2 regions of the Pantoea sp. Lij88 genome follow, and region 1 is predicted to be linked to the other one. Evidence: predicted binding sites of a transcription regulator. Region 1 holds the regulator's gene; the other holds the start of a gene.
The links. Region 1 encodes sigma-54, which starts transcription at its own class of promoters, with help from an activator protein. Its sites were predicted from a motif close to GTTGGCACANNTTTCGCTNT; they were not measured.
Positions count from the first base shown of each region.

Region 2: glnK (P-II family nitrogen regulator) is a predicted target of sigma-54. The motif match lies at 13,143-13,162, and genes of this name have one in related genera.

Region 1 is NZ_CP118269.1:3,565,157-3,579,861, reverse strand. It holds gene arcB (aerobic respiration two-component sensor histidine kinase ArcB) at 1-924, shown strand, start outside; gene mtgA (monofunctional biosynthetic peptidoglycan transglycosylase) at 1,812-2,531, shown strand; gene npr (PTS phosphocarrier protein NPr) at 2,535-2,807, opposite strand; gene rapZ (RNase adapter RapZ) at 2,804-3,658, opposite strand; gene ptsN (PTS IIA-like nitrogen regulatory protein PtsN) at 3,706-4,185, opposite strand; gene hpf (ribosome hibernation promoting factor) at 4,338-4,625, opposite strand; gene rpoN (RNA polymerase factor sigma-54) at 4,647-6,080, opposite strand; gene lptB (LPS export ABC transporter ATP-binding protein) at 6,129-6,854, opposite strand; gene lptA (lipopolysaccharide ABC transporter substrate-binding protein LptA) at 6,860-7,411, opposite strand; gene lptC (LPS export ABC transporter periplasmic protein LptC) at 7,386-7,958, opposite strand; gene kdsC (3-deoxy-manno-octulosonate-8-phosphatase KdsC) at 7,955-8,521, opposite strand; gene kdsD (arabinose-5-phosphate isomerase KdsD) at 8,535-9,518, opposite strand; gene PU624_RS20585 (calcium/sodium antiporter) at 9,535-10,515, opposite strand; gene PU624_RS20580 (hypothetical protein) at 10,514-10,771, shown strand; gene mlaF (phospholipid ABC transporter ATP-binding protein MlaF) at 10,743-11,558, shown strand; gene mlaE (lipid asymmetry maintenance ABC transporter permease subunit MlaE) at 11,563-12,345, shown strand; gene mlaD (outer membrane lipid asymmetry maintenance protein MlaD) at 12,350-12,895, shown strand; gene mlaC (phospholipid-binding protein MlaC) at 12,911-13,546, shown strand; gene mlaB (lipid asymmetry maintenance protein MlaB) at 13,546-13,851, shown strand; gene ibaG (BolA family iron metabolism protein IbaG) at 13,965-14,222, shown strand; gene murA (UDP-N-acetylglucosamine 1-carboxyvinyltransferase) at 14,289-14,705, shown strand, end outside.
Region 2 is NZ_CP118269.1:3,020,796-3,035,500, reverse strand. It holds gene lon (endopeptidase La) at 1-731, shown strand, start outside; gene hupB (nucleoid-associated protein HU-beta) at 946-1,218, shown strand; gene ppiD (peptidylprolyl isomerase) at 1,466-3,334, shown strand; gene PU624_RS18095 (ComEA family DNA-binding protein) at 3,475-3,828, shown strand; gene PU624_RS18090 (acyl-CoA thioesterase) at 3,929-4,327, shown strand; gene queC (7-cyano-7-deazaguanine synthase QueC) at 4,378-5,073, opposite strand; gene PU624_RS18080 (SgrR family transcriptional regulator) at 5,115-6,833, opposite strand; gene cof (HMP-PP phosphatase) at 6,926-7,747, shown strand; gene PU624_RS18070 (PLP-dependent cysteine synthase family protein) at 7,782-8,816, opposite strand; gene PU624_RS18065 (Lrp/AsnC family transcriptional regulator) at 8,933-9,394, shown strand; gene PU624_RS18060 (SmdA family multidrug ABC transporter permease/ATP-binding protein) at 9,419-11,188, shown strand; gene PU624_RS18055 (SmdB family multidrug efflux ABC transporter permease/ATP-binding protein) at 11,181-12,956, shown strand; gene glnK (P-II family nitrogen regulator) at 13,214-13,552, shown strand; gene amtB (ammonium transporter AmtB) at 13,587-14,705, shown strand, end outside.

The DNA of each region.
Region 1 (14,705 bases):
ATCGGGCTGGCGGTATCACGCCGTCTGGCGCAGGCGATGGGCGGTGATATCCGCGTTCACAGCGCACCAGGACAGGGTTCATGCTTTACCGTAGAGATTAAAGCGCCGCGCATTGCTGAAGAGGTGGAAGATGAAGGCGTGGACGATAGCCTGCCTCTGCCTGCGCTGCACGTGCTGCTGGTGGAAGATATTGAGCTTAACGTGATTGTGGCGCGCTCGGTACTGGAGAAGCTGGGCTGCAGCGTCGAGGTTGCCATGACCGGCAGTGAGGCGCTGGCGATGTTCGATCCGCTGGAGTTTGATCTGGTGCTGCTGGATATCCAGCTGCCTGATATGACCGGCCTGGATGTCTCACGGGCGATTCGCCAGCAGTATCAGGGCACGCATCTGCCCCCACTGGTGGCGCTCACCGCGAATGTGCTCAAAGACAAAAAAGAGTACTTCGACGCGGGCATGGATGATGTTCTGAGCAAACCGCTGGCGGTGCCGGCACTGACCGCAATGATCAAAAAGTACTGGGATTATCAGGCAGATTCGGAAGAGGAGACGGCTGAGGTCAGTGATGACAAAACCCGGATGCTGCTGGATGTCGCCATGCTGGAACAGTATATCGAACTGGTGGGTCCCGGTCTGATTACTCAGAGCCTGACCATGTTTGAAAAGATGATGCCGGACTATCTTGCGGTGCTGGAGTCGAATCTGATGGCGCGCGATCAGAAAGGCATTGCTGAAGAGGGACACAAAATCAAAGGCGCGGCGGGTTCGGTCGGGCTGCAGCGTTTGCAGATGCTGGCAAAACAGATTCAGAGTCCGGAGTTACCGGCATGGTGGGACAATGTCGTTGAATGGATTGATGAGCTGAAACATGAGTGGCGACATGATGTGCAGGTATTACGCGACTGGGTGTCAGAGCAGGATAAGTGATACCCCGGAAAAAAATGACCCCAGCCGAGGCCGGGGTGCGCGAATACTGCGCCAACACCAGGGAAATCATTACGGCCGCTATGATATGAATAATTAATGCAGCCGCAGGGTATTGGTTAACACTGTTATCACCTTAGCAAATTCATCTTCTCATGCGACAAGATTCATTAAAATTTGTGATATTGAGCAGCGTTTAAATACAGAAAACATTAATTTGGCAACACAGTCAAGTAAGGAATCAATTTCTGTGCTGTATTGCTGTTATTTTAATCAGATTTGCACTTTTTCGTGTAGTTTTAAGGCTGCCAGGCAGCGAAGCGGTGGCTCGGCAGCAGTAAAGTGAGCTGGCGTTAACATTTACCTCCTCAGCGAGGCTAAAACGCTGATATTGCAAGCGCGCGGCCTGAAATGACACGAATTATCCAAAACGATTTGGAATGATTAAAAAGAATCTAAAAGTTTGTCCTTCTGTCATCCGGACATGAGGATTCCTGCTGGAAGGAAACAGGGCCATATCAGCTGCAAGTCTGTCCGTTAAGCGCTGTTTATTTATACGTTATAACGATAATTCTGATTAAGCTTTGGACAGCGCAGGATTAAGAAAAAAATAACAGTTAAGAATGGTGAATGATTTATTAAAGCGCTTATTACTCATTATTAACTGTTTATCTGGAAAGATGCTAAGCAAGGCCGATCAATGGAACCGATTCCTTTTTTTCGGAAGTCCTTGAACTATTTCGAACTGTTGCAGCATTTTGATGCAAAATGATTGAATAAAGTCTGGAAACGGCCGTCTCGTTTTCAGCGATAATCGTAAAAAGACTGCGTTAATGGCAGTGATTACATGAGTGATTGATTAACATCTGCAACAGGTATGGGAAGATTGCATGAACAAGCATAAAGGAAGCGTCGGACAGCGTATCAGACGGATTGCGGGTCGCGTCCTGTTGGTGTGGCTGGGAGTATGGCTGGCGGGAATTTTACTCTTTTCATTCTTACCGGTGCCGTTCTCAGCGGTGATGACTGAGCGACAGATCGGTGCCTGGTTACGCGGTGATTTTAGTTATGTTGCTCATTCAGACTGGGTTGGCCATGACGAGATTTCGCCCTGGATGGGACTGGCCGTTATCGCCTCAGAAGATCAAAAGTTTCCCACTCACTGGGGCTTTGATGTGGCGGCGATCGAGTCCGTACTGGATAAAAGCGACAACCGGATGCGCGGGGCGTCCACGCTGTCACAGCAGACTGCGAAGAATCTGTTCCTATGGGATGGTCGCAGCTGGGTGCGTAAAGGTCTGGAGGCGGGTCTGACGGTAGGGATTGAGACGGTGTGGACGAAGCGACGCATTCTGACCGTTTATCTGAACATTGCAGAGTTCGGACCCGGCATCTTTGGCGTTGAGGCAGCTTCACAGCGCTACTTCCATAAGCCTGCCAGCCGGCTGACCGCCGCAGACGCCGCTTTGCTGGCGGCAGTTCTGCCCAATCCGATTCGTTATCGTGCTGCTGCGCCCTCAGGCTATGTCAGGGAGCGGCAGCAGTGGATATTGCGTCAGATGCGCCAGCTGGGCGGCGAGGGCTTCCTGCAGCGTAATAAGCTCGACTAAGCCTTAATCTTCATCGAAGCCCGCTTCAAATAGCTCAATGACCGCAGCCAGCGCCGGAACTTCCTCCGGGCCGCTGGCTTCAATCTCGATATGCCCGCCTTTGGCCGAGTCGAGCATCAGCAGCGCAATCACGCTGCTGGCTTCGGCTTCTGTGCCCGCTTCATTGCGCAGCAACACTTCGGCATCAAAGCTCTGTACCAGCTCAAATAACTTCATTGCCGGGCGGGCATGCATGCCCAGCTTATTTTTGATTTCTACAGTTTGTCGGACGGTCATGATTTGCGCTTTTCCAGCGTGCGATGGCGTGACTGTACATTCTTACCGCGCGAACGGAAGTAATCCGCCAGCTGTTCTGCGATATAAACTGAGCGGTGTTTGCCGCCGGTACAGCCAATCGCCACGGTAAGATAGCTACGGTTATTGGTTTCCAGCATTGGCAGCCAGAGTTCAAGATAGCTGCGCGTCTGGTAGATAAAGTTATGCACTTCAGTGTGACGATCAAGGAAGGCCGCCACAGGACGATCGAGGCCGGTCATCGGGCGTAGTTTCGGATCCCAGTGAGGGTTGGGCAGAAAGCGCACGTCAAACACATAATCGGCGTCAATCGGGATGCCATGTTTGAAGCCAAAGGATTCAAACACCATGGTCAGCTCGCGTTCACGCTTGCCGAGCAGACGGGTACGCAGCATCTCTGCCAGCTCATGCACCGACATCTCTGAGGTATCGATAATCAGATCGGCACGTGAACGCAGCGGCTCCAGCAGATCGCTCTCTTCATCGATGGCGCTCTCCAGCGACAGGTTTTTGCTGGAGAGGGGATGCAGACGGCGCGTATCGCTGTAACGACGAATCAGGGTGTTGCGATCGGCGTCGAGGAACAGCAACTGAGGTGAAAATGTGTCAGGCAGATTATTCAGTGCGGTTTCAAAAATTTCAGGGGATTCAGGCATGTTACGCACGTCGATACTGACCGCTGCCGAAATATTGCGCTCAGCCAGTGAGTTAGCTAACTCAGGCAGCAGCACGACCGGCAGGTTATCAACGCAGTAGAACCCCATATCTTCCAGCGCGCGGAGCGCCACTGACTTCCCCGAGCCTGAACGACCGCTAACGATCATCAGCACCATGACCTTCTCTCCCGTTTTAAAACCGGCACCCGGCCGGTAAAGACGCGTTACTGCTCTGTCTGGACTTCCGTAATAATGGCGTAGAGCTCTTCATCACTCTGCGCAGCACGCAGACGACGGCAGACCGTTTTATCTGCCAGACGCTTCGCCACCAGAGACAGGGTATGCAGGTGTGTTTTGCACTGGTCAGCCGGGACCAGTAAAGCAAACAACAGATCGACCGGCTGGTTGTCGACGGCATCAAACGCAATCGGCTGTTCGAGGCTGATAAACACCCCAACCGCGCGCAGCGTATCCTCTTCCAGCTTGCCGTGAGGAATCGCTATCCCGTTACCGATACCGGTACTGCCCATGCGTTCGCGGGTCAGGATCGCTTCGAAAAGCGTCTGGTGCGGCAGGTTGAGCTGCTTAGCGGCCAGTTCGCTGATAATTTCCAGCGCACGTTTTTTGCTCTGGCAGTGTACGCCGCTGCGGGTGCAGTCTGGCGAAAGCACTGTGCTCAATTCCAGTGTGAGATCGTTGTTCATTATCGTTTCACTTGCGTGTTCACCAGGCCATTCACCGCCAGCGCGTCTTAACGCCTGAGACAATCGGCGCTTACTCAGATGACAAAACGGGGCGGATTATCCGCCCCATCCTGTCGGCTCTGCGCGGCAGGCGCGCGTCGCTAGCGTGAAGGTTAGTGTTTTTTCAGTTTATCTTTGTGTTTGGTCAGCTGACGGGCGAGCTTGTCGATCAGCCCATCAATTGCCGCATACATATCTTCCGCTTCGGATGTGGCGTGCAGCTCGCCACCATTCACGTGTAGGGTTGCGTCCGCCACCTGAGTGACTTTCTCAACCTTCAGGACAATATAGACCTGATTGATATGTTCAAAATAGTGTTCCAGTTTGGCAAATTTACCGTTAACGAATTCACGCAGAGGTGCAGTGATTTCAACGTGTTGTCCGGTCAGGTTCAGCTGCATAGGTCTTCCTTCTCATTTCTTTCAAACCAGTTGTTTACGCTGGTTCGATGGCGGGATGGATAAAGACTCACGATATTTGGCGACGGTACGCCGTGCCACCATAATCCCCTGATCAGATAACATGGAGGTCAGTTTACTGTCGCTCAAGGGTTTGGCTGGATTTTCCGCCGAAATTAATTTCTTCACCAGGGCACGAATCGCTGTCGAGGAGGCTTCGCCGCCACCTTCAGTATTAACGTGACTGGAGAAAAAGTACTTCAGTTCAAAAATGCCACGCGGGCTGTGCAGATACTTCTGCGTGGTTACACGGGAAATGGTTGATTCGTGCATCTCAACGGCCTGGGCGATGTCCGCCAGCACCATCGGACGCATAAATTCTTCACCCTGCTCGAAAAACGCCTGCTGCTGTTCAACAATGCAGCGCGTCACTTTCAGCAGCGTATCATTGCGGCTTTCCAGACTCTTAATCAGCCAGCGGGCTTCCTGCAGGTTACTGCGAATGAACTGGCTGTCGCTGTCGTTGCGCGTGGCGCCACCCATTGCCGCATAGTGCTGATTGATTTTGAGACGCGGAACGCTGTCGGCATTGAGTTCCACCGTCCAGCGGGTGCCGACCTTACGCACCAGCACATCGGGAATGACATATTCCGGCTCGCTGGTGTTGATCGACTGACCCGGACGCGGGTCCAGCGACTGAATCAGCAGCATCGCCTCTTTCAGCACCTCTTCTTTGAGGCGCGTCACCCGCATCAGACTGCGGAAATCGTGATTCGCCAGCAGGTCGAGATGTTCGCTGACGATCAGGCGTGCTTCTGCCAGCATCGGCGTTTCGGGGGCATATTGCGACAGCTGAACCAGCAGACAGTCACGCAGATCGCGCGCACCAACACCAATAGGATCAAAGCGCTGGATGCGTTTCAGTACCGCTTCAACTTCATCCGCTTCAAGCTCATCGTTGCCGATACTGTCGAGGATCTCCTCTAGCGAAACGGTGAGATATCCGGTGTCATCAATAGCATCGACGATAGAGGTGGCAATGGCGCGGTCGGTGTCACTGAAAGGCGTCAGTCCGACCTGCCACATCAGATAGTCCTGAAGTGACTGCGTGGTCTCGCCCTGATAAACCGGTAACTCATCATCCTGATAATCGGTGCCGGTGCCGGAAGGCGTGCCTGCTGTGTAGATCTCATCCCAGGTGGCATCCAGCGGCAGTTCATCGGGCATCTCTTTCTGCTCAAGCGCTTCGCGTGTATCCAGCGCCTCAGACTCCGATGATTCCCGGGAGTCGATCTCTTCATGCAGGTCAGTCTGCTCAAGCAGCGGGTTGCTTTCGAGAGCAAGCTGTAACTCCTGCTGGAGTTCAAGCGTAGAAAGTTGCAACAGACGAATCGCCTGCTGCAATTGTGGAGTCATTGCCAGCTGTTGGCTGAACCTGAGTTGTAAACCTTGCTTCATAGACAGGATGGTAGTTCCCAGGTAAACATCGGTATTAACGACACCTTATCAGAGTCTGAACTCTTCACCCAAATAAACCCGCTTAACCTGCTCATCCGCAAGAATTTCATTGGGTGTGCCATGCGCAATCAGGTGGCCCTGGCTGACGATATAAGCCCGCTCACACACCGCCAGCGTTTCGCGCACGTTGTGGTCGGTAATCAGCACGCCGAGGCCGCTGTCCCGCAGATGCTCAATGATTTTCTTGATGTCGATAACGGAAATCGGATCGACACCGGCGAAGGGCTCATCCAGCAGGATAAACTTAGGGTTAGCGGCCAGCGCGCGTGCGATCTCAACACGACGTCGCTCACCACCGGAAAGTGCCTGACCCATGCTGTCGCGCAGATGTTCGATGTGGAACTCTTCCATCAGTTCACGGGCGCGATCCTGCCGTTGTTCTTCGGTCAGATCATCACGAATCTGCAGTACTGCCATCAGGTTATCGTAGACGCTGAGGCGACGGAAAATCGACGCCTCCTGGGGAAGATAACCAATGCCACGACGCGCACGCGCATGCAGCGGCAGGATACTGATATCTTCGTCATCAATAATAATGCGGCCAGCGTCACGCGGGACAATGCCCACCACCATATAAAAGGTGGTGGTCTTACCGGCACCGTTCGGGCCGAGCAGGCCGACAATCTCGCCGGACTTTACCTGCAGACTGACATCTTCTACCACGCGACGGCCTTTATATGCCTTCGCCAGGTTTTCTGCGATTAATGTGGCCATAGCTATCAGTTACTCTTCTTTCCGCTGTTGGACGAACCTTTATCCTGAAGTTGCGACGGCACCAGTACGGTGGTAACGCGCTTGTTCTGGCCCTGGCTGTAAGCCTGCATTTTCTGCTCTTTTACCAGGTAGGTAATACGATCGCCTTTGATGTTGCTGTCCTGCTGCTCAATGAAAGCATTGCCGGTCAGTTCAACGAAATCGTTAGCCAGTTCGTAGTGCAGTTTTGAGGCGTGGCCCTGAACCGGCTTGCCGCTGTCCTGCATCTGATAGAAGGTGGCAGGATTACCGTAGGCATCAACGATAGTTTTCTTGCTGTCGCCGCCCGGACGGGTCACCACGACTTTATCCGCCGTGATTTTGATTGAACCCTGCGTCACGATGACATTGCCGGTAAAGGTCGCGACATTGCCCTGCAAATCCAGCGCCTGATTCTGCGAGTCAATATTGACGGGCTTATCCGAGTCACCGGTCAGGGCAAGCGCCGGAACGCTGGTTGCCAGCAACATGCTGGCCAGTAAAAGCTTCAGGCTATTTTTGTTCATTTTGAATTTCATATGAGGTTTTGACCTTCTCGATTAACTCGGCGTTTTTTGTCCGTAAATTGCCGCGCATTTTCATGCCGGTGGAGTTAAAACTGCGGCCATACAATGTCACCTGGTCATCAGAGGTAACGTCCTGAGTGACAAGATTGATCTGCGCGTTATCCGTTTTGATACGCTCAAGCTGAGAATCCTGCGTCAGCGTATTCAGCTCAACATGGCCATACAGATAAAGCATACGATCTTTGGTGAGCTTTGCTTTATCTGCGCGTAACGTCCAGGTAGGGATTTTGTTCTCATCATAAGTCGTCATCACCGGATTTTCGAACCAGCTCAGCTCCTCATCCGAGAAATAGGTCACTTTGTCAGAGACCAGTTTATAGGACAGCGCGCCCTGCGGGTTATAAACCACAGTGTGTGAATCCGCACTGGTATAGGTCGGCGCCTGACTGCCCGTATCGACTGGCGTGCCATCCTCATCCTGATTAGTAAGATTCCAGCCGATCAAAACCAGTGCAATCAAGGTCAGAATCAGCGTTATCCAACGCCTGCTTTTACTCATACTGATTGCCCTTTGGCATCCTCAAATTTGTTCTGCGCCATTAAGATCAGGTCACATACTTCGCGAACCGCGCCGCGTCCACCGGCGATCCGCGTAACATAATGCGCGCGTGGCAGCAGGATAGGATGTGCATCCGCCACTGCCACACTTAATCCCACTTTCGCCATAACCGGCCAGTCGATCAGGTCGTCACCAATGTAGGCCACCTGGTCGTCGGAAAGAGACAGTTTATCCAGAAGTTCACGATAGGCCAAAAGCTTATCGGATTGTCCCTGATAAAGATGACGGATGCCGAGCGTTTTGCAGCGATCTTCCATCAGACGGGCATTGCGGCCGGTAATAATAGCCACTTCCACATCGGAGGTCAGCAGGCAGCGCACACCGTAACCGTCCCGCACGTTGAATGCCTTAAGCTCTTCGCCATTATTCCCCATGTAGATGACGCCGTCGGACATCACGCCATCAACGTCGCAGATCAGCAGACGAATCCTGCTGGCGCGCGCCATAACGTCAGCATTGACCGGGCCATAGCAGGTATCAATCGGGGGAGTTGCCTGTTGCATTTTCTCTTCCTGTTCAGACTACGCCAGCGCGCAGCATGTCATGCATATGTACCACACCGAGCAGATGGTCGTCATCGGCCACCAGAATCGAGGTAATGTTTTTAGTCTGCATCAGGTTAAGAGCTTCAACCGCCAGCATGTTTGGCCGGACGCGGATGCCACCTGGCGTCATCACTTCTCCGATGGTGGCGCGCTGGAAATCGATGCCCATATCAAAGATGCGGCGCAGGTCACCATCCGTAAAGATACCTTCAATTTTCATCAGACCGTCGACGATGACCGTCAGCCCCAGATTTTTGCGGGTAATCTCCAGCAGCGCATCCCGCAGTGAGGCGTCACGCGTGACGTGCGGCAGTTCATCGCCGCTGTGCATGATATCAGCTACATGCAGCAGCAGTTTACGGCCCAGCGCACCGCCGGGGTGGGAGAGGGCAAAATCTTCCGCCGTAAATCCGCGCGCTTCCAGCAGCGAAACCGCCAGTGCGTCGCCCATCACCAGCGTGGCCGTGGTGCTGGTGGTCGGTGCCAGACCCAGCGGGCAGGCTTCCTGCGGAACATGGACACACAGATGCACATCGGCAACCCGGCCCATCGCACTGTCAGGCCGCCCGGTGATGCAGATCAGCGCAATATGCTGACGTTTCAATACCGGAATCAGCGCGAGGATTTCGTTCGACTCGCCGCTGTTGGAGATGGCGATGACCACATCATTTTTGCTCACCATACCCAGATCGCCGTGGCTGGCTTCAGCCGGATGCACAAAAAAGGCGGGCGTGCCGGTACTGGCAAAGGTCGCCGCCATTTTTTTGCCGATATGGCCTGACTTGCCCATGCCCATCACCACCACTTTCCCCTGGCAGGCAAAGATCAGGGCGCAGGCGCGGGCGAAATCGTCGTTGATATATTGATCGAGCTGTTCAAGTCCTTCACGCTCGATGCGCAGAACGGTTTTTCCCGCCTGCTGAAAATCAAATGCTGTTGGTTGCTGATATGACATAGTGAGTCTGTCCTTGTTAGCCGTCCATGAATGCCGGCTGCATCCACAGCAGCGTCACCCAGACGAAGAAACCACAGAGTAAAAATAAGCCTGCCGTTCGGCCAACACGTCGGCGACGGAGCAGGCAGAGCAGGGCAAACAGCACGCTGACACCCAGCATCACCCAGTAATCGCGGGCGAAAGCGTGATAGTCGACGCTGCCGGGATGAATCAGCGCCGGCAGGCCCAGCACGATGGCAATATTATAAATGTTGGCGCCGATCAGATTGCCGATCGCGATATCATCTTCACCTTTCAGCGCGCCGGCAATGACCGTTGCCAGCTCGGGCAGGCTGGTGCCCACGGCGATCAGCGTCAGACCCATCACCAGTTCGCTGACACCAAAGTAGTCGGCAAAGGCGGTGGCATTGTCGATCACCATTCGTGTCGACATCGGCAGGATAATCAGCGCGACGGCCAGCCAGAGAAAGGCCACCGTATTGCCGCTCTCTTCGCGTGGCAGCTCGGCCAGCTGCTCGCGGGTCAGGGTGTCGTTATTGTCCTGTTCGGCTTTGCGCGCAATGCGAATCACCACCATCAGATAAATAGCAGCAATGGCGATCAGGCCAATTCCATCCAGTCGACTAAGCTGATTGTCAAACAGCATGAATCCGCTGAGCAGGGTAACCAGCAACATCAACGGCAGTTCACGGCGTATCAGATTAGAATGGACGCTGAGTGGGTGCATAAGCGCAGCGGCACCCAGGATCAGTAAAATGTTGGTTATATTCGAGCCGAGCGCGGTGCCCACAGCAAGATCCATCTGGCCATGCTGTGCCGCAGAAAAGGAGAGAATCATCTCTGGCAGCGAGGTGCCGATGCTGACAACGGTCATGCCAATGATCAGTGGCGGGATGCCAAATGATCGGCACAATATAGAGGCGCTAAACACCAGACGATCGGCACCATATGCCAGTAAAAGCAAACCGATAATCAGCAGTGCAGAAGCTACGAACATGAAAAATCCTTGCGTAAAAACCCAGGCCGGCAATGCCTTTCCCGACCGGTTTAAGGTTCTGTTTGGCGAGACAGGCGCTGATTTTGACCGTCTGAACGGCAAAAGTAAATTTAATGACCATTTTCGCCAAATCTTAGCGGTAAGTTTCTGTAAAGCTATCGTGAATCAGGACCGAACAGGCTACCATCGTACCCCATGTTTACGCCCGATCCTTACAAGAGGTAATAATGATCCAGCAGCATACGAATCTGGTTGAGGTTCGTGGCGTGAGTTTTTCGCGCGGAGATCGCACCATCTTCGACGACATTTCGCTGACCGTGCCGAAAGGCAAAGTGACGGCGATAATGGGGCCGTCGGGGATAGGAAAAACCACTCTGCTACGCTTGATTGGGGGACAACTTCAGCCAACCAGCGGTGAAATCTTTTTCCGTGGCGAAAACATACCGTCATTGTCGCGCGCTAAATTGTACGAAGCGCGTAAGAAAATGAGCATGTTGTTCCAGTCTGGCGCCCTGTTTACTGACTTAACGGTCTATGAAAACGTCGCCTGGCCGCTGCGTGAACACACCCGTCTGCCTGCACCGATTCTGCACAGCACCGTATTAATGAAGCTGGAAGCGGTAGGCCTGCGCGGTGCAGCCCAGCTGAAACCCGCTGAGCTGTCGGGCGGTATGGCACGTCGTGTGGCCCTGGCACGCGCGATTGCGCTTGAGCCGGAGCTAATCATGTTCGACGAACCCTTTGTCGGACAGGATCCCATTACCATGGGCGTGCTGGTAAAATTGATCGATGAACTTAACCATGCTCTGGGCCTGACCTGTATTGTGGTCTCGCACGACGTACCGGAAGTACTGAGTATTGCGGACTATGCCTATATCGTGGCCGGACAAAAAATTATCGCACACGGCACCACGCCGGAACTGCGAGAGAATAATGACCCGCGCGTGCGCCAGTTTATTGATGGCCATGCGGATGGTCCGGTTCCATTCCGTTTTCCTGCCGGCGACTATCTCGCTGATTTAACCGGCTCAGGGAGTAACTAAACAGATGGTCTTGAAGGCGCTGGCGTCATTCGGTCGTCAGGGAATTGAAACGTGCGCCAGTTTTGGACGCGCAGGATTAATGCTGTTTCACGCGCTGGTAGGAAAACCCGCGTTCCGCAGACACTCGCCGCTACTGATCAAACAGCTTTATAGTGTTGGCGTACTGTCGTTACTGATCATTGTGGTTTCAGGTCTGTTTATCGGCATGGTACTCGGACTGCAGGGCTACCTGGTGCTGAACACCTATGGTGCCGAAACCAGTCTGGGAATGCTGGTGGCGCTGTCGCTGCTGCGTGAACTGGGGCCGGTTGTAACCGCGCTGTTGTTTGCCGGACGGGCCGGATCGGCACTGACGGCTGAAATCGGCCTGATGAAAGCCACTGAACAGCTCTCCAGTATGGAGATGATGGCAGTGGATCCGTTGCGCCGTGTTGTTTCGCCGCGTTTCTGGGCCGGTTTTATCAGCATGCCGCTGCTGACAATGATCTTCACTGCGGTCGGTATCGCTGGCGGTGCACTGGTCGGCGTGAGCTGGAAGGGGATCGATCCCGGCTTCTTCTGGTCAGCTATGCAGAACGCGGTCGATTTCCGGACCGACGTTGTTAACTGCATCATTAAAAGCGCCGTCTTTGCCGTGACGGTCACCTGGATTGCCCTCTTTAATGGCTATGACGCGATTCCCACTTCTGAAGGGATCAGTCGCGCGACAACGCGTACCGTAGTACATGCTTCACTGGCGGTGCTCGGGTTGGATTTTGTGCTGACAGCACTGATGTTTGGGAATTGATGCAATGCAAAGCAAAAAAAGCGAAATCTGGGTTGGCATTTTTATGATTATGGCGTTGATCGCCGCATTGTTTCTCTGTCTGCGCGTCGCCGATCTAAAGTCGATGGGCACGGAGCCGACGTGGAAACTCTACGCCACGTTTGACAATATCGGCGGCCTGAAAGCCAGTTCGCCGGTCAAAATTGGCGGTGTGGTAATTGGCCGGGTAACAGAAATCGCGCTTGAGCCGAAAACGCTGCTGCCGCGTGTCACCATGGAGATCAGCGATCAGTATGCGAATAAAATCTCTGACACCAGCTCGCTGGCGGTCCGGACTCAGGGTCTGCTCGGTGAGCAATTCCTGGCGCTGAACTTAGGCTTTGACGATCCTGAACTCGGTTCGGCGATGCTGAAAGATGGCGATACGCTGCGCGACACCAAGTCAGCCATGGTGCTTGAAGATCTGATCGGCCAGTTCCTTTATAAGAGCGGCGATAACAAACAAAAAAGTGACAACAAGGATGCGCAGGAAGGCGACAGTGCTGCGCCTGCGGCACCGGCTCAACCTTAAAGAAGAGGGTATAACATGTTTAAACGTTTACTGATGATTGCCATGCTGGTGGTTGCAGTACCGCTGACGGCGACCGCAGCGGATCAGAGCAATCCCTACAAACTGATGAACGAAGCGGCGCAAAAGACGTTCACCCGTCTTAAAAATGAGCAGCCGAAAATCAAGCAGGATCCAAACTACCTGCGTGAAATCGTCCGTCAGGAGCTGCTGCCGTACGTGCAGATCAAATATGCCGGCGCGTTAGTGCTGGGCCGCTACTATCGTGATTCAACGCCCGCGCAGCGTGAAGCCTACTTCAGCGCCTTTGGTGACTATCTGGCGCAGGCTTATGGTCAGGCACTGGCACTCTATAATGGTCAGAGCTACCAGATTCAGCCTGAGCAGCCGTTGGGCGATGCCCAGATTGTCGCCATTCGTGTCACCATCATCGACCCAAATGGTCGCCCACCGGTTCGTCTCGACTTCCAGTGGCGTAAAAACAGCCAGACCGGTAACTGGCAGGCTTATGACATGATCGCTGAAGGCGTCAGCATGATCACCACCAAACAAAATGAGTGGAGCGATCTGTTGCGTACCAAAGGTATCGATGGTCTGACAGCACAACTGAAGTCTTCTGCGGCACAGCCGATCACGCTGGATAAACAACAATAATGCACGAATCGTTACGCTGGGAGCGGGAAGCCAGCACGCTGTTACTGAAAGGCGAACTGGATCGCGACACGCTGATGAGCCTCTGGCAGCAACGTGAGACGCTGATTAAAGATGTCGATACCATCGACGTCGCGGCGCTGGAGCGTGTTGACTCGTCCGGTCTCGCCCTGCTGGTTCACCTGCGGGAAATCGCACGGGCACAGGGTACTACCCCACGCTTTACCGGCATCAGCGACAAACTGCACTCGCTGATTACGCTTTACAATCTGCAACAGATTATTGTTTCTGCGGATAAAAGCGCCTGATTTCCGGTTGTTATGCTAAGCCCCTGTTTTCGACAGGGGCTTTTGCGTATTTAAGAGTCAGCCGCTTTCCTCTACTATGTCAGCCTTATTATTATTAAGTGAAGTTAAGCCCAATGGAAAACAGTGAAATTCAGGCCGTGCTGATGGCCGCATTGCCTTTAGACGAAGTTCATGTGATGAGCAACGATGGCAGCCATTTTCAGGTGATCGCCGTAGGCGAACTGTTTGGCGAACTGAGCCGCGTGAAAAAGCAGCAGGCTGTCTACGCGCCGCTGATGGAATTCATCGCGGATAACCGCATGCATGCTGTCTCTATCAAAACCTACACTCCCGCTGAATGGGCGCGTGACCGTAAACTCAACGGTTTCTGATCCTCATCGTGGTGAACTCGCCCTGGGCGAGTCCAATTTTTAGCTAGTTAATTGAGAGCCGTGTTAATGGAAAAATTTCGTGTGCAAGGCCCCACCCGCTTAAGTGGTGAAGTAACCATTTCCGGGGCGAAGAACGCCGCACTTCCTATTCTGTTTGCTGCCCTGCTGGCTGAAGAGCCGGTAGAGATCCAGAATGTGCCAAAGCTGCGCGACATTGATACCACCATGAAGCTGCTGACGCAGCTGGGTGCGAAGGTGGAACGCAACGGTTCTGTGCATGTCGATGCCAGCGCGGTAGATGTATTTTGTGCGCCTTACGATCTGGTCAAAACCATGCGTGCCTCAATCTGGGCGCTGGGCCCGCTGGTAGCGCGTTTTGGTCAGGGTCAGGTTTCACTGCCGGGCGGCTGCGCTATCGGCGCCCGTCCGGTTGACCTGCACATCACCGGTCTGGAACAGCTGGGTGCCGAGATCAAGCTGGAA
Region 2 (14,705 bases), 540 kb from region 1:
GTAGCCTTGAGCGTGAGCTGTCGAAGTTGTGTCGTAAAGCAGTGAAATCACTGCTGATGGACAAGACTAAGAAGCACATCACCATCAATGGCGAAAACCTCAAAGACTTCCTGGGCGTACAGCGCTTTGACTACGGCCGTGCTGACAGCGAAAACCGTGTTGGTCAGGTGACTGGTCTGGCGTGGACGGAAGTGGGTGGCGATCTGCTGACCATCGAAACCGCCTGCGTACCGGGTAAAGGCAAGCTCACTTATACCGGTTCTCTGGGTGAGGTGATGCAGGAGTCGATTCAGGCTGCGCTGACCGTGGTGCGTGCCCGTGCCGAGAAGCTGGGCATCAATGGTGACTTCTACGAAAAACGAGATATTCACGTTCACGTTCCGGAAGGCGCCACACCGAAAGATGGCCCAAGTGCCGGTATCGCAATGTGTACTGCGCTGGTCTCCTGTCTGACCGGTAACCCGGTGCGTGCGGATGTCGCCATGACCGGTGAGATCACCCTGCGTGGTCAGGTGCTGCCGATTGGCGGGCTGAAAGAGAAACTGCTGGCAGCGCACCGTGGTGGCATTAAGACTGTACTGATCCCGGACGACAACAAGCGTGACCTGGAAGAGATTCCACAGAACGTGATTGCCGATCTGGAGATCCATCCGGTGAAACGCATTGAAGAAGTGCTGAATCTGGCACTCGAAAATGCGCCATACGGCATGCAGGTCGCAACAGCAAAATAGTGATTAACGGCAAAAACCGTTAAAAAGCGGAGCTGGCAAGGCAATTGGCGCTTGCCAGCTTTTTTTTGTGCCGCTAATTTAGGTGGCTGCCGACGCGACGTTCTCAGAGAAATTCCGTTGTTTCGGCTCCACAGGCTTGATATAACTTGCTGCGCGTTCGTATCTGGCTGGATGCAGGGTACGATGTGAAATAATAAAAGAGGGGATGAATAGAGTGAATAAGTCACAATTGATCGACAAAATTGCTGCCGATGCTGATATTTCTAAAGCTGCAGCGGGACGTGTTTTAGATGCATTTATGGGCTCAGTTTCAGATGCACTGAAAGACGGTGATGAAGTGGCTCTGGTTGGTTTCGGCACATTCTCTGTGCGTGACCGCGCTGCACGTACCGGCCGCAACCCGCAGACCGGTAAAGAGATCACCATCCCGGCCGGTAAAGTGCCCGGTTTCCGTGCTGGTAAAGCATTGAAAGACGCTGTCAATTAATAACAACGAATAGATTCATTGACGCATTTTCTTCAGTGGATTAGAGGACGATTAACCCGTTCTCATGTAACATACGGGCACATCAATCAGATGTGCCTTTTTTGTTTTAACCGGTAAGAATCGGGCCGTAAGATGGACCTGGACCGGATTGAGACTGCCAGCTAAGCCAGCAGTTGCGTGAGTCGTCAGCCACTGGCGAATTGCGACCGAGCTTTACATTCACACTACAGCGGAGTGTTGCCATACCATGATGGACAATTTACGCGCGGCGTCGAACAATGTCGTGCTCAAGATTATTTTGGGACTGATTATGGTCTCCTTTGTGCTGACGGGCGTTGGCAACTATCTGATTGGCGGCAATAACGACTATGCGGCCAAAGTTAACGGTCAGGAGATTAGCCGTGGACAGCTGGAGCAGGCGTTCAACAGCGAACGCAGTCGTCAGCAGCAGATGCTGGGCGACCAGTTCTCACAGCTGGCCAGCAATGATGGCTTCATGCAGCAGATCCGCCAGCAGGCGCTGTCGCAGTTAATCGATCAGGCGCTGCTCGACAGCTACATCAAAGATCTCCACCTCAGCATCAGTGACGATCAGGTTAAGCAGGCGATTTTCAATCAGCAGGCTTTCCAGACCAACGGCAAATTCGACAACGGTAAATATCTGGCTCTGATCGGCAATATGGGCTTCAGTGCCGACCAGTACGCCGAAGCGCTGCGCAAGCAACTCTCTAATCAGCAGCTGATCAATGCCGTGGCTAACACCGACTTCACGCTGAAGGGCGAAGCCAGCCGACTGGTGGACCTGGTTTCACAGCAGCGCGATATTCGTCAGGCAACGCTGGACGTCAATGCACTGGCAGCGAAGCAGACCGTTAATGACGACGAAATCAGCCAGTATTATCAGCAGCATAAAACCAGCTTTATGGCACCGGAACAGTTCCGCGTCAGCTATATCCTGATGGATGCTGCCAGCATGCAGCAGGATGCCAGCGAGGCGGATATTCAGGCCTGGTACGACCAGCATAAAGCAGACTATTCACAGCCACAGCGTACGCGCTACAGCGTGATTCAGACCAAAACTGAAGCCGATGCTAATGCGGTACTGGCTCAGCTGAAAGGTGGCGCTAATTTCGCGGATGTGGCGAAAGCCAAATCCATCGACCCGATCTCTGCGCGTAAGGGCGGTGATATGGGCTGGCTGGAACCGTCAACAACCCCGGATGAACTGAAAAATGCCGGTCTGACTGAGAAAGGCCAGATGTCAGGCGTGATCAAATCTTCAGTGGGCTTCCTGGTGGTTCGCCTCGACGATATCCAGCCAGAGCAGGTTAAACCGCTGGATGACGTTCGCAGCGCGATTGCCGCGAAAGTGAAGCAGGAGAAGGGCGTTGATGCCTTCTACAAACTGCAGCAGAAAGTCAGCGAAGCGGCCAGCAATGACAATGAGTCACTGGCGGGTGCCGAGCAGGCTTCGGGTCTGAAAGCGAAAGAGACCGGCTGGTTCAGTCAGGATACGCTGCCAGACGCGCTGAATTTCGATGCGGTGAAGCAGGCGATCTTTAACGGGGGTCTGGTGGGTCAGAACGGCGCACCGGGCAACAACTCCGATATCATCACTGTCGATGGCGATCGTGCCTTTGTGCTGCGTATCAGCGAGCATAAACCGGAAGCGGTGAAACCGCTGGATCAGGTTAAGGCGCAGATCACCGATACGCTCAAGCACGATAAAGCGACGCAGCAGGCGAAAGCCCAGGCCGATAAACTGCTGACCGACCTCAAAGCCGGTAAGCAGGATGCGCTGACTGCCGCAGGTCTGACCCTGAGCGCCAGCAAAACCGTTGATCGCAATGCGCAGGATCCGGTTGCACAGGCCGCCTTTAATCTGCCTCAGCCTGCGGAAAATAAACCGTCCTGGGGTGTGAGCGAAGATATGCAGGGCAACGTGGTACTGGTGGCGGTTGATAAAGTGAAAACCGGCAGCATGCCGCAGGCGCAGATTGACGAAATGGTCAAAGGCGTCACGCAGAATAATGCGCAGCTGACGTTTGAAGCGTTACTGCAAAACCTGCGTAAAGAGGCCAAAATAAAGTACGGCGCTGCCGCACAAATGCAGTAAGCCTCGCAGAAACTGCGCAACGACTGTAACAATCAAAGGCCGCATTAGCGGCCTTTTCCATTTCTGAAATTCCGCTTTTGAGCCTTGTGCGCAGTAGTGCCACTCTGTCGCTGCTGTTTACACACAAGGAGAAACACAGCATGGCTAAACCTAAACTCGTTGCCCTCTATCTCTCGCTCGCGCTGGGCGGGGCACTCTGTCACAGCAGCGTCTCTGCGGCACCTGAACCGGCCAGCACAGCTGTCACGCAGAGTGCACATTCTGCGCCGAAAACGGAGGCCGCCGCGCAGCCACAGCAGGAGCAGGTCAGTATCAATGAAGCCACCGCCGAACAACTTTCTGCCGTTATGAATGGGGTGGGACTAAAAAAGGCCCAGGCAATAGTGAGCTATCGCGAACAGTACGGACCCTTTAGCGCGGTTCAGCAACTCAGTGAAGTGCCGGGTATTGGCAATGCGCTGATAGAGCGAAATGCTTCCCGGCTGAAATTGTGAGGTGCGACACATCTGTGATGCTTAACCCACGCTAACCGGGCGACTCTGCTAAAGTGAACAGGTCCAACCAGTAAACTTACAGTAGCAGGAGAGCATGACCATGCAGACCACCATAAAAGTGCGCGGCTATCATCTGGATGTCTATCAGCACGTCAACAATGCGCGCTATCTTGAGTTTCTTGAGGAAGCGCGCTGGCAATGGCTGGAAGAGGTTGAAGCATTCCACTGGTTGCAGGAACAGAAACTGGCTTTTGTGGTGGTCAACATCAACATCAACTACCGTCGCCCGGCTGTGCTGGGCGACGTACTGACTATCGATAGTGAGATCACGCAGTTAAACGGCAAAAGCGGCATTATTGCGCAGCGGGTTTTGCTGGCAGGTCAGGAGACCGTGGTCGCGGATGCGGCACTCACGTTTGTCTGTATTGATTTACGGACCCAGAAGGCGGTTGCGCTGGAAGGGGAGTTACGCGAGAGACTGATGCGTCTGATGGCATGAGCGGATAACGGGGCGGCAAATCCGGTTCTCTGCCGCCACGTCATGCAGCCTTACTTAAGGCCGCTCTTTGCTTTCATGGCTGCCATGACGCCAGCACGATCGTTGAGATAACCCTGTAAGCCATTGGCCCGTAAATGACAGGCTGCGCACTCACCACATCCGTCACCTTTCACGCCGTTATAGCAGGTCAGCGTCTCTTCACGAATCAGCGCAAGCTGCTGCCAGTAATCCGCCAGCGCCCAGGTTTCCGCTTTGTTAAGCCACATCAGCGGCGTCTCAAAACGCATCTCGCGCGCCATGCCAAGCGACACAGCATGGTTCAGCGCTTTGACGAACTCATCACGGCAATCAGGGTAGCCGGAGAAATCGGTCTCACACACGCCGGTGATCACTGCTTCCGCTTCGACCTGATAAGCGTAAACCGAGGCCAGCGTCAGAAAGAGAATATTGCGGCCCGGCACGAACGTACTGGGTAAGCCACTGGCCTCAGGATTGTAAGCCGGCACCGGAATGTTATCCCGCGTCAGGCTGCTGACGGCGAGTTCGTTCAGCATGGTGACATCAAGCACCTTATGCGCGCGGGCACCCAGTTTCATTGCCAGATCGCGGGCGACATCGATCTCTTCACGGTGGCGTTGACCATAGTCGAAAGTGACGCAGTGAACTTCATCATATTGCTGCAAAGCCTGAATCAGGCAGGTAGTGGAGTCTTGTCCACCGCTGAAAACTACAACAGCGCGTTTCATGGTGTTTTCCTGATCGTTTATTTTGCGCTTATGGTAATGCCTCAGTCCGCCGCTGAACAGCTGCAAGGCGGATCAATGGGCGGCGGAATCCATGCGCGGCTGAAATCGAACCAGCCCAGCGTGTTCAGTTCAATGCCTTCAACGCCAGGTGGCGCGTAGATTTGGTAGCGATAGTTAAACAGTGGCAGCAGGATGCCGTCCGTCATCAGCTGATGATAAAGCTGATGCAGCGCGCGGGTACGAATATCGCCGTCGGCTATCTGCTGGATCGCCAGCAGTTGCACCTGTACTTCTTCGCCCTGCGGCGTGGGCCACAGCCGTCGCCAGAGCGGGTCAATCTGCAACCAGTTGGCGAGCGTAAAGACCGGCGCATCGCCAATCAGCCGATCGCCCATCACGATATCCGCCTCATCAAGCGAGTCGATGCGGTACCAGCTTTTCACCGAATGAAAAACCACGTTCAGGGTGCAGCCGTGCTGTTTTAACAGGGCAACCAGCGCCTGTGACATCTGGTGCAGCTCAACCGGCAACTGATAATGCAGCGTCAGGGTCGCCGGCAGGGGAACCGGGACCGTATCCATCAGCGGCACATCCCAGCCGGGTAACAGCTCCCTGCTGGGTGTAATCAGACCCTCATCCAGTGGCAACCGGCTGACGATACCGCTTTGCTGGATCAGCTGGAAAAGCGTTTGCGCCTGCGCGGGTGTAAATCCGGTTCGTGGGCGGCAGACCAGATAACAGAAGCCCAGACTGATGCTGCTGCTGACCGGTTGCAATGTTTTGAGCTCTGAGGCATCGCCTATCGCAATCTGCACCGGATGACGACAGCTGCTGCCGAGAGCGGGATCAAACAGCTGAGGGGTAATCCAGTACTCCACCGCCTGCAACAGCGGGCGCTCCAGATGCCAGCGCGCATGACTTTCAATCCTGACCAGTTCGGCGCTGAAGTGCGCCCGTTTCCACGGCCCGCTGCCCGTGGCGGGATCATCGGGATGGGGCAGCAGGCACAACAGGTGGGCGAGGCGATGGGGCAGCCAGAAATCAGGGCGTCGCAATACAAAACGCAGCGCAAGCGGATGGGGTGCATCCACGCTGATCACATCGGCCAGCAACAGACCAACGCGCGGATCCCGCAACAGCTGGCGGAACTGCGTGACCAGTTGAGTGGCCTGCAGCGGTTCGTCGTTGTGCCACATCAACTGAGGCCGTAACCAGAATAACCAGCTACAGGATTCTTCATCGTGCTGCCAGTGATGCGCCAGATCGCCGACCGGCTCATCCTGCTCAAAACGGGTCAGACCGGAATAGATCTGGCGAACCAGGTGCTGTTCAGCCCGACCGGTAATCTGGCGCGGCGCGGTGCTTTCCATCGGACGGTAGTAGGGGATGCGCAGAACCGGCGTGTCGTTCTGCCACTGTCCACCCATGAGTGGCCGTAGCATATTGATCAGCCTTTCCGGCGCCAGATCCAGCAGCTGCAAGGCATCCGCCGCGTCTCCGGCAGCGAGCTGCCGTTGCAGCAACTGCTGTCTTAACTGTTCAGGCGTGCGCAGAAACGCTAATTGCCCCTGCTTGCCCCGGCCCGGCTCGCCGTGCCAGCTTAGCCAGCCTGCATGCTGCCATTGTGACAGCAACGTACGCAGATGGCGCTCGCTACAGATGCAGTGGCGCGCCATCTCTGCCACGCAGGTTTGCTGAGGCGCACCCTGGCTCTGCTGCCACAGGCGCTGAAACTGATTAAGACGGTTGAGCTGGCGCATATTAAACCCGGAACAGTTTTTTAAAAGTATTCACTATTAGTTCCGCAATTAACAGGCAATAGTGGAGTTCATCTTTCAGCAGGAGGTAAATCATGGTGCGTTTAGCGGCGTTTGATATGGACGGCACATTATTGCTACCGAATCATCAGCTGGGTCAGCAGACGCTGGATAGCCTGCAGGCGCTGCATCTGCGAGGCGTTAATCTGGCGCTGGCGACAGGCCGCCACCTGCTGGAGATGCAGATCTTACGGAAAAAAATGACACTGCCCGCATGGCTGATTACCGGTAATGGCACCCGCGTACACGATCAGTCAGGTCATCTCATTTTTGCGCGGGACCTGCCTTCTGTCGTCGCCGAAGAGGTCATCCACCGCCACTGGAATACACGCGCCTCGATTCATATTTTCAACGACCGGGGGTGGTTTACCGATCGGCCTCAGCCTGAGCTGCTGGTGGCGCATCAGATGAGCGGATTCGGTTATCAGCTGTGCGATCTTAAAAGGCTGCCCGCGCATCAGGTGACAAAAATCTGCTTTATTGATGAGCATCAGCGCCTGTGCCAGCTAAAAACCGAGCTGGATGCCGTACTGGGCGAGGACGCGAATATCTGCTTCTCTGCCGCGGATTGTCTGGAGGTGCTGCCCGCCAGCTGCAACAAAGGCAGCGCGCTGGCGCTACTCTGCGACCACCTGTCGCTGACAATGGCGGATTGCATGGCGTTTGGTGATGCGATGAACGATCGCGAGATGCTGGCGCACGCCGGAAAGGGTTTCATCATGGGCAATGCGATGGCGCAGCTGAAAGCCGCGCTACCGCATCTGCCAGTATTAGGGCATTGCGAGACACAGGCGGTGTCTCACTATTTAAATCACTGGCTGGCTACACCCGACCTCGCGTATTCCCCCGAATGCTGAGGATTGCCGTGAACCGGACAGGATGTCCGGTTTTTTATTCCAGCTCGCGCTGCCACGGCGTGATATCGCCAATATGTTTTGCTACCCATTCAGGCTGATAGTAGCTATCGGGATAACGTTCGCCGCTGTCGCACAGCAGCGTCACCAGCGATCCCGGCTGATTCGCTGCCCGTAACCGTTTCGCCACCTGCATCATGCCCCAGAAATTGGTGCCGGTAGAGGCGCCAGGCTTGCGTCCCAGAATCTTTTCCAGCTTCAGCATGGCGGCCAGCGTCGCACCATCCGGTACTTTGATCATCTCGTCGATCACATCAGGCATAAACGACGGCTCTACCCGAGGACGGCCAATTCCCTCGATCATACTGCCACGCGTACTGGTCAGGGTGGCATCACGCTGCTGCCAGTAGTCGTAGAACACCGAATGCTGCGGATCGACCACCAGCAGTTTCGTTTCCAGCCCCTGATAACGGATATAACGGCCCAGCGTGGCTGAGGTGCCGCCGGTGCCTGCACTCATGATCACCGTATGCGGAACCGGAAAGGGTTCATGCTGCATCTGGCGGAAAATGCTCTCGGCAATATTGTTATTGCCGCGCCAGTCGGTAGCGCGTTCAGCGTAGGTAAACTGATCCATAAAATGGCCCTTCAGCTCACGCGCCAGCCGTTCAGATTCCGCATAGAGCTGGCAGGGATCCTCGACAAAATGACACTGTCCGCCATAAAACGTGATCTGCTCAATTTTACGTTTCGCCGTGCTGGCGGGCATCACCGCTATAAACGGCAGGCCCAGCAGCCTTGCGAAGTACGCCTCAGAAACGGCAGTGCTGCCTGACGAGGCTTCGATAATCGGCGTATTCTCTTTAATCCAGCCGTTAGAGAGGCCATAGAGGAACAGGGATCGTGCCAGCCGATGTTTAAGACTGCCACTGGGATGGGTACTTTCATCTTTCAGATAGAACCAGATGCCGGGGAAGTCCGCCAGATCGAAACGGATCAAATGGGTCTCTGCCGATCGTTGAAAATCAGCATTAATTTCGTTGATAGCATGGCGAATCCAGCAGGTCTGCATCTCAGGCGTCCGGTAAAAAGTGATGCGGCTATTTTATGGCACGTGCAGGAAAAAGAGATTGCAAAATTACCGCTAAAATCGCGCTAATGGAGAAAATGATTCTCTCGGAGTCCCCAATGTTAGATAAAACTGACCTTAAACTGCTCTCACTGCTGCAGCAGGACTGCACGCTGTCGCTGCAGGCGCTGGCGGATGCCGTCAACCTCACCACCACACCCTGCTGGAAGCGCCTGAAAAAGCTGGAAGATGATGGCATTATTCGCGCTCGGGTGGCGCTGCTGGATGGGGATAAAATCGGACTGTCACTGACGGCGTTTATGTTTGTGAAAACGCAGCAGCACAGCCGCGACTGGTATCAGGCCTTTGTCTCGGTGGTGAGCAGCATGCCGGAGGTCATGGCCTTTTACCGTATGGCAGGCGAGTATGATTACCTGCTGCGCATTCAGGTCGCCGATATGAAAAGCTATGATGCGTTCTACAAACGATTAGTGAATGGGATGCCCGGCCTGATTGATGTGACATCCAGCTTTGCCATGGAAGAGATTAAATACACCACGGCTTTACCTGTCGCCCCGTGAGGGCCTGAGATTGAGAACAGCGTTGTGAGATTATTCAGCCAGTTAAGTTGGTATTTTCTGCGGGAGTGGCGGCGCTATCTGGGCGCGGTCATCCTGCTGATTGTGATTGCTATTCTGCAGTTGCTGCCGCCGCATGTGGTCGGGGTTATTGTTGATGGCGTGACGCGAGACAACATGAGTACCAGCCGCATCATGATGTGGATTGGGATCATGCTGGCAACCGCAGTGGTGGTCTATCTGCTGCGCTATGTCTGGCGCGTGCTGCTGTTTGGCGCCTCCTACCAGCTGGCGGTTGAGTTGCGCGAAGATTTCTATCGCCAGCTGAGTCGTCAGCAACCGGCATTTTATCTGCGGCATCGCACCGGCGACCTGATTGCGCGGGCCACTAACGACGTGGATCGGGTTGTGTTTGCGGCCGGGGAGGGGGTGCTGACGCTGGTCGACTCGCTGGTCATGGGCTGTGTGGTGCTGCTGGTGATGAGTACGCAGATCAGCTGGCAGCTGACGCTGCTGGCGCTGGTGCCGATGCCGATCATGGCTATCGTGATCCATCGCTACGGTAACCAGCTGCACCAACGCTTCAAGCTGGCACAGGCGGCTTTCTCCACCCTTAACGATCAGACACAGGAGAGCCTGACCAGCATCCGGATGATCAAATCCTTTGGCCTTGAACAGCATCAGTCGCAGCAGTTTTCTGACATCGCCCGCGATACCGGCGAGAAAAACCTGCGCGTTGCGCGGGTCGATGCCCGTTTCGATCCTACTATCTACATCGCTATCGGCTTCTCAAACCTGCTGGCGATTGGCGGCGGCAGCTGGCTGGTGTGGCATGACCAGATGACGCTGGGGCAGCTCACCAGCTTTGTCATGTATCTCGGCCTGATGATCTGGCCGATGCTGGCACTGGCGTGGATGTTTAATATTGTCGAACGCGGCAGTGCCGCCTGGAGCCGCATCGGCGCACTGCTGGCGGAAGCGCCGGCCGTGAAAGATGGCGAAAAGTCACTGCCACCTGAGCCGGGCACGCTGCAGGTCGCGATTCGCGCCTTTCACTATCCGGCCAGCACGAGTCCGGTGTTAAGCGATGTCAGCTTCCAGCTGAAACCCGGCGAGATGCTGGGGCTATGCGGGCCAACCGGCAGTGGTAAAAGCACACTGCTCAGCCTGATTCAGCGTCATTTTGATATTCAGCAGGGCGACATCCGCTATCACCAGATCCCGCTGCCGCAGCTGCGGCTCGACAGCTGGCGCAGCCGTCTGGCCGTGGTCAGCCAGACGCCGTTCCTGTTCTCAGACAGCGTGGCGAACAATATTGCGCTGGGGAAGCCGGGCGCAACCCGGCAGGAGATTGAACATGCCGCTACGCTGGCCTGCGTTCATGACGATATCCTGCGACTGCCACAGGGCTATGAAACGGAAGTCGGGGAGCGCGGTGTGATGCTGTCGGGTGGACAGAAGCAGCGTCTTTCGATTGCTCGGGCATTGCTGCTGAATGCCGAAATCCTGATTCTGGACGATGCGCTTTCTGCGGTGGATGGCCGTACCGAACACGAAATCCTGCATAACCTGCGTATCTGGGGGCAGGGACGCACGCTGATTATCAGCGCGCACCGCCTGTCGGCGCTGACGGAAGCCAGTGAGATTCTGGTGCTGCAGCAGGGCAGCGTGGCCCAGCGAGGCGACCATGACACGCTGGCTGACAGTGCTGGCTGGTATCGTGATATGTACCGTTACCAGCAACTGGAAGCGGCGCTGGATGATGATGAAAATGAAAAAGGAGTGCCGCATGGCTAAGTCTGCACGCTTGTGGCCAACCCTTAAGCGCCTGCTGAGCTACGGCAAGCCATGGCGCAAATCCCTGTCGCTGGCGGTCGGGATGCTGTGGGTCGCCGCCGCAGCGGAAGTGACCGGCCCGGTGCTGGTCAGCTACTTTATCGATAACCTGGTGGCCAAACATCAGATGCCCTGGGGGCTGGTTGCCGGACTGGTGATCAGTTTCATCCTGCTTCAGCTGCTGGCCGCCGGGCTGCACTACTGGCAGGCGCTGTTGTTTAACCGTGCTGCTATCGGTGTAGTCCAGCGGTTGCGCAGTGACGTAATGAATGCGGCACTCTGCCAGCCGCTGAGCGCTTTTGATACCCAGCCGGTGGGGCAGCTTATCTCGCGCGTGACGAACGACACCGAGGTGATCCGCGATCTCTATGTCACGGTGGTCTCCACTGTACTGCGCAGTGCTGCGCTGGTGGGTGCCATGATGGTGGCGATGTTCAGCCTTGACTGGCGTATGGCGCTGGTGGCGATGATGATCTTCCCGCTGGTGCTGATAGTGATGTTCATCTATCAGCGCTTCAGCACGCCGATTGCCCGCCGGGTTCGCAGCTACCTGGCGGACATCAACAACGGCTTTAACGAAGTCATCAGCGGCATGAGCGTGATTCAGCAGTTTCGTCAGCAGGCGCGATTTGGTGAGCGGATGGGCGAAGCGAGCCGCTCTCACTATCTGGCGCGAATGGAAACGCTGCGTCTCGATGGCTTCCTGCTGCGTCCGCTGTTGAGCCTGTTTTCAGCAATGGTGCTGTGCGGGCTTCTGATCCTCTTCAGTTTCTCCGTGCCTGGCGTGTTTGAAGTGGGTGTGCTGTATGCCTTCATTACCTATTTAGGTCGCCTGAATGAGCCGCTGATTGAGCTGACGACGCAGCAGTCGATGCTGCAGCAGGCGGTGGTTTCCGGTGAGCGTATCTTCGAGCTGATGGATGCCGCGCAGCAGCAGTATGGTGCCGATCAGCAGCCCCTGGCTTCAGGCCGTATCACCCTGAACAATCTGAGTTTTGCCTACCGTGAAAACCGCGATGTGCTGAGTGATATCCATCTTGAGGTCGCCCCGCGTGAGTTCGTGGCGCTGGTGGGTCACACCGGCAGCGGCAAAAGCACCCTGGCTAACCTGTTGATGGGCTATTACCCGGTGACGCGCGGCGAAATCCGTATTGATGATCGACCGATTAGCGAGCTGAGCCATGCCGTGCTGCGCCGTGGTATTGCGATGGTGCAGCAGGATCCGGTAGTGCTGGCCGATACGCTGCTGGCGAATGTGCGGCTGGGCCGCGACATCAGCGAAGAGGCCGTCTGGACGGTGCTTGAACAGGTGCAGCTTGCGCCGCTGGCGCACGCTTTGCCAGAGGGCATTCATACCCGGCTGGGCGAGCAGGGCAATAATCTGTCGGTCGGACAGAAGCAGCTACTGGCGCTGGCGCGTGTGCTGGTGGATCTGCCGCAGATACTGATCCTCGACGAGGCAACGGCCAATATCGACTCCGGCACCGAGCAGGCAATTCAGCAGACGCTTGAGAGGCTACGCCAGCACAGCACGCTGGTGGTGATCGCGCACCGCCTCTCAACGATTATCGACGCAGACAAGATTCTGGTGCTGCATCGCGGTCGGGTAGTCGAGCAGGGCACGCATCAGCAACTGCTGGCGCTGCAGGGACGTTACTGGCAGATGTATCAGCTGCAGCAGGCAGGTGAAGATCTGGCGTCGGGCGTGCCTGTAACATCTGAAAGCTGAGTTGCACCTTTTTTGCGCAGCTTTATCAGAATAATCTGTACAAATGCACTCCTTTGACGCTTTAAGCACCAAAGGAGTGCAGTCCTCTGCTGCAATCTACGCTATCCAGCCACTTCTTGTCCGCTCTTCACTAATGCATCCCTTGCTCCGTCTCGCCTGACTCTCTGATTAACGTCAGTTTTACACTCTGGCACAGGCTTTGCTTATATCCCTGCGTGTCCGTAAACGTTACCTATTTACTCGCTGGAGGGGATCCAATGAAGCTGGTTACCGTCGTAATTAAGCCATTTAAGCTGGAGGATGTACGTGAAGCTTTATCCTCTATCGGCATTCAGGGACTGACCGTCTCCGAAGTGAAAGGTTTTGGCCGTCAGAAAGGCCATGCAGAGCTTTATCGTGGCGCAGAGTACAGCGTGAACTTCCTGCCAAAGGTCAAAATTGATATCGCGATTGCCGACGATCAGTTAGACGAAGTGGTGGATGTCATCAGTAAAGCGGCTTACACCGGCAAAATTGGCGACGGTAAAATTTTCGTGGCTGAACTGCAGCGCGTCATCCGTATTCGTACCGGCGAGACCGACGAAGCCGCTCTGTAATTAAGACTCAGTACTGTGATGGGATGGAATAAAAATGAATAAAATGTTAGCTAAGTTGGGCCTCACCAGCCTGGCACTGTTACCCTCACTCGCGATGGCTGCTGCGCCTGCCGTTGCGGACAAGGCTGATAACGCATTTATGATGATTTGCACCGCGCTGGTGCTGTTTATGTCAATTCCAGGTATTGCGCTGTTTTACGGCGGTCTGATTCGCGGCAAAAACGTTCTGTCAATGCTGACGCAGGTCGCTGTGACCTTCTCGCTGGTCTGCGTGCTGTGGGTGGTTTACGGCTACTCGCTGGCCTTCAGCGAAGGCAACGCCTTCTTTGGTGGCTTTGGCTGGGCCATGCTGAAAAACATTCAGCTGACCGCCGTTATGGGCAGCTTCTATCAGTATATTCATGTCGCGTTCCAGGCCTCGTTTGCCTGTATCACTGTGGGTCTGATTGTCGGCTCCATCGCAGAGCGTATTCGCTTCTCAGCAGTACTGATCTTTGTGGGTGTCTGGCTGACGCTCTCTTATTTACCTATCGCACACATGGTGTGGGCGGGCGGTTTCCTGGCTCAGGATGGCGCGCTGGACTTTGCTGGCGGTACCGTAGTGCATATCAACGCCGCTGTAGCGGGTCTGGTGGGCGCTTATCTGGTTGGCAAACGTGCTGGCTTTGGTAAAGAGGCCTTCAAGCCACACAACCTGCCGATGGTCTTCACCGGCACCGCCATCCTCTATGTAGGCTGGTTCGGTTTCAACGCCGGTTCTGCATCTGCAGCAAACGAAATTGCCGCACTGGCCTTCCTGAACACCGTTGTTGCAACAGCGGGCGCTGTACTGGCCTGGACCTTTGGCGAGTGGGCCGTTCGCGGTAAGCCTTCGCTGCTGGGTGCCTGTTCAGGCTTTATTGCCGGTCTGGTCGCGATTACTCCAGCCTGTGGTTATGTCGGCGTCGGCGGTGCATTAATCATCGGCCTGGTCGGCGGACTGGCGGGACTGTGGGGTGTGACCACCCTGAAAAAATGGCTGCGTGTGGATGACCCGTGCGATGTGTTCGGCGTGCATGGCGTCTGCGGCATTGTCGGCTGTATCCTGACTGGCGTGTTTGCTTCCTCTTCACTGGGCGGCGTCGGCTATGCTCAGGGCGTTACCATGGGCCAT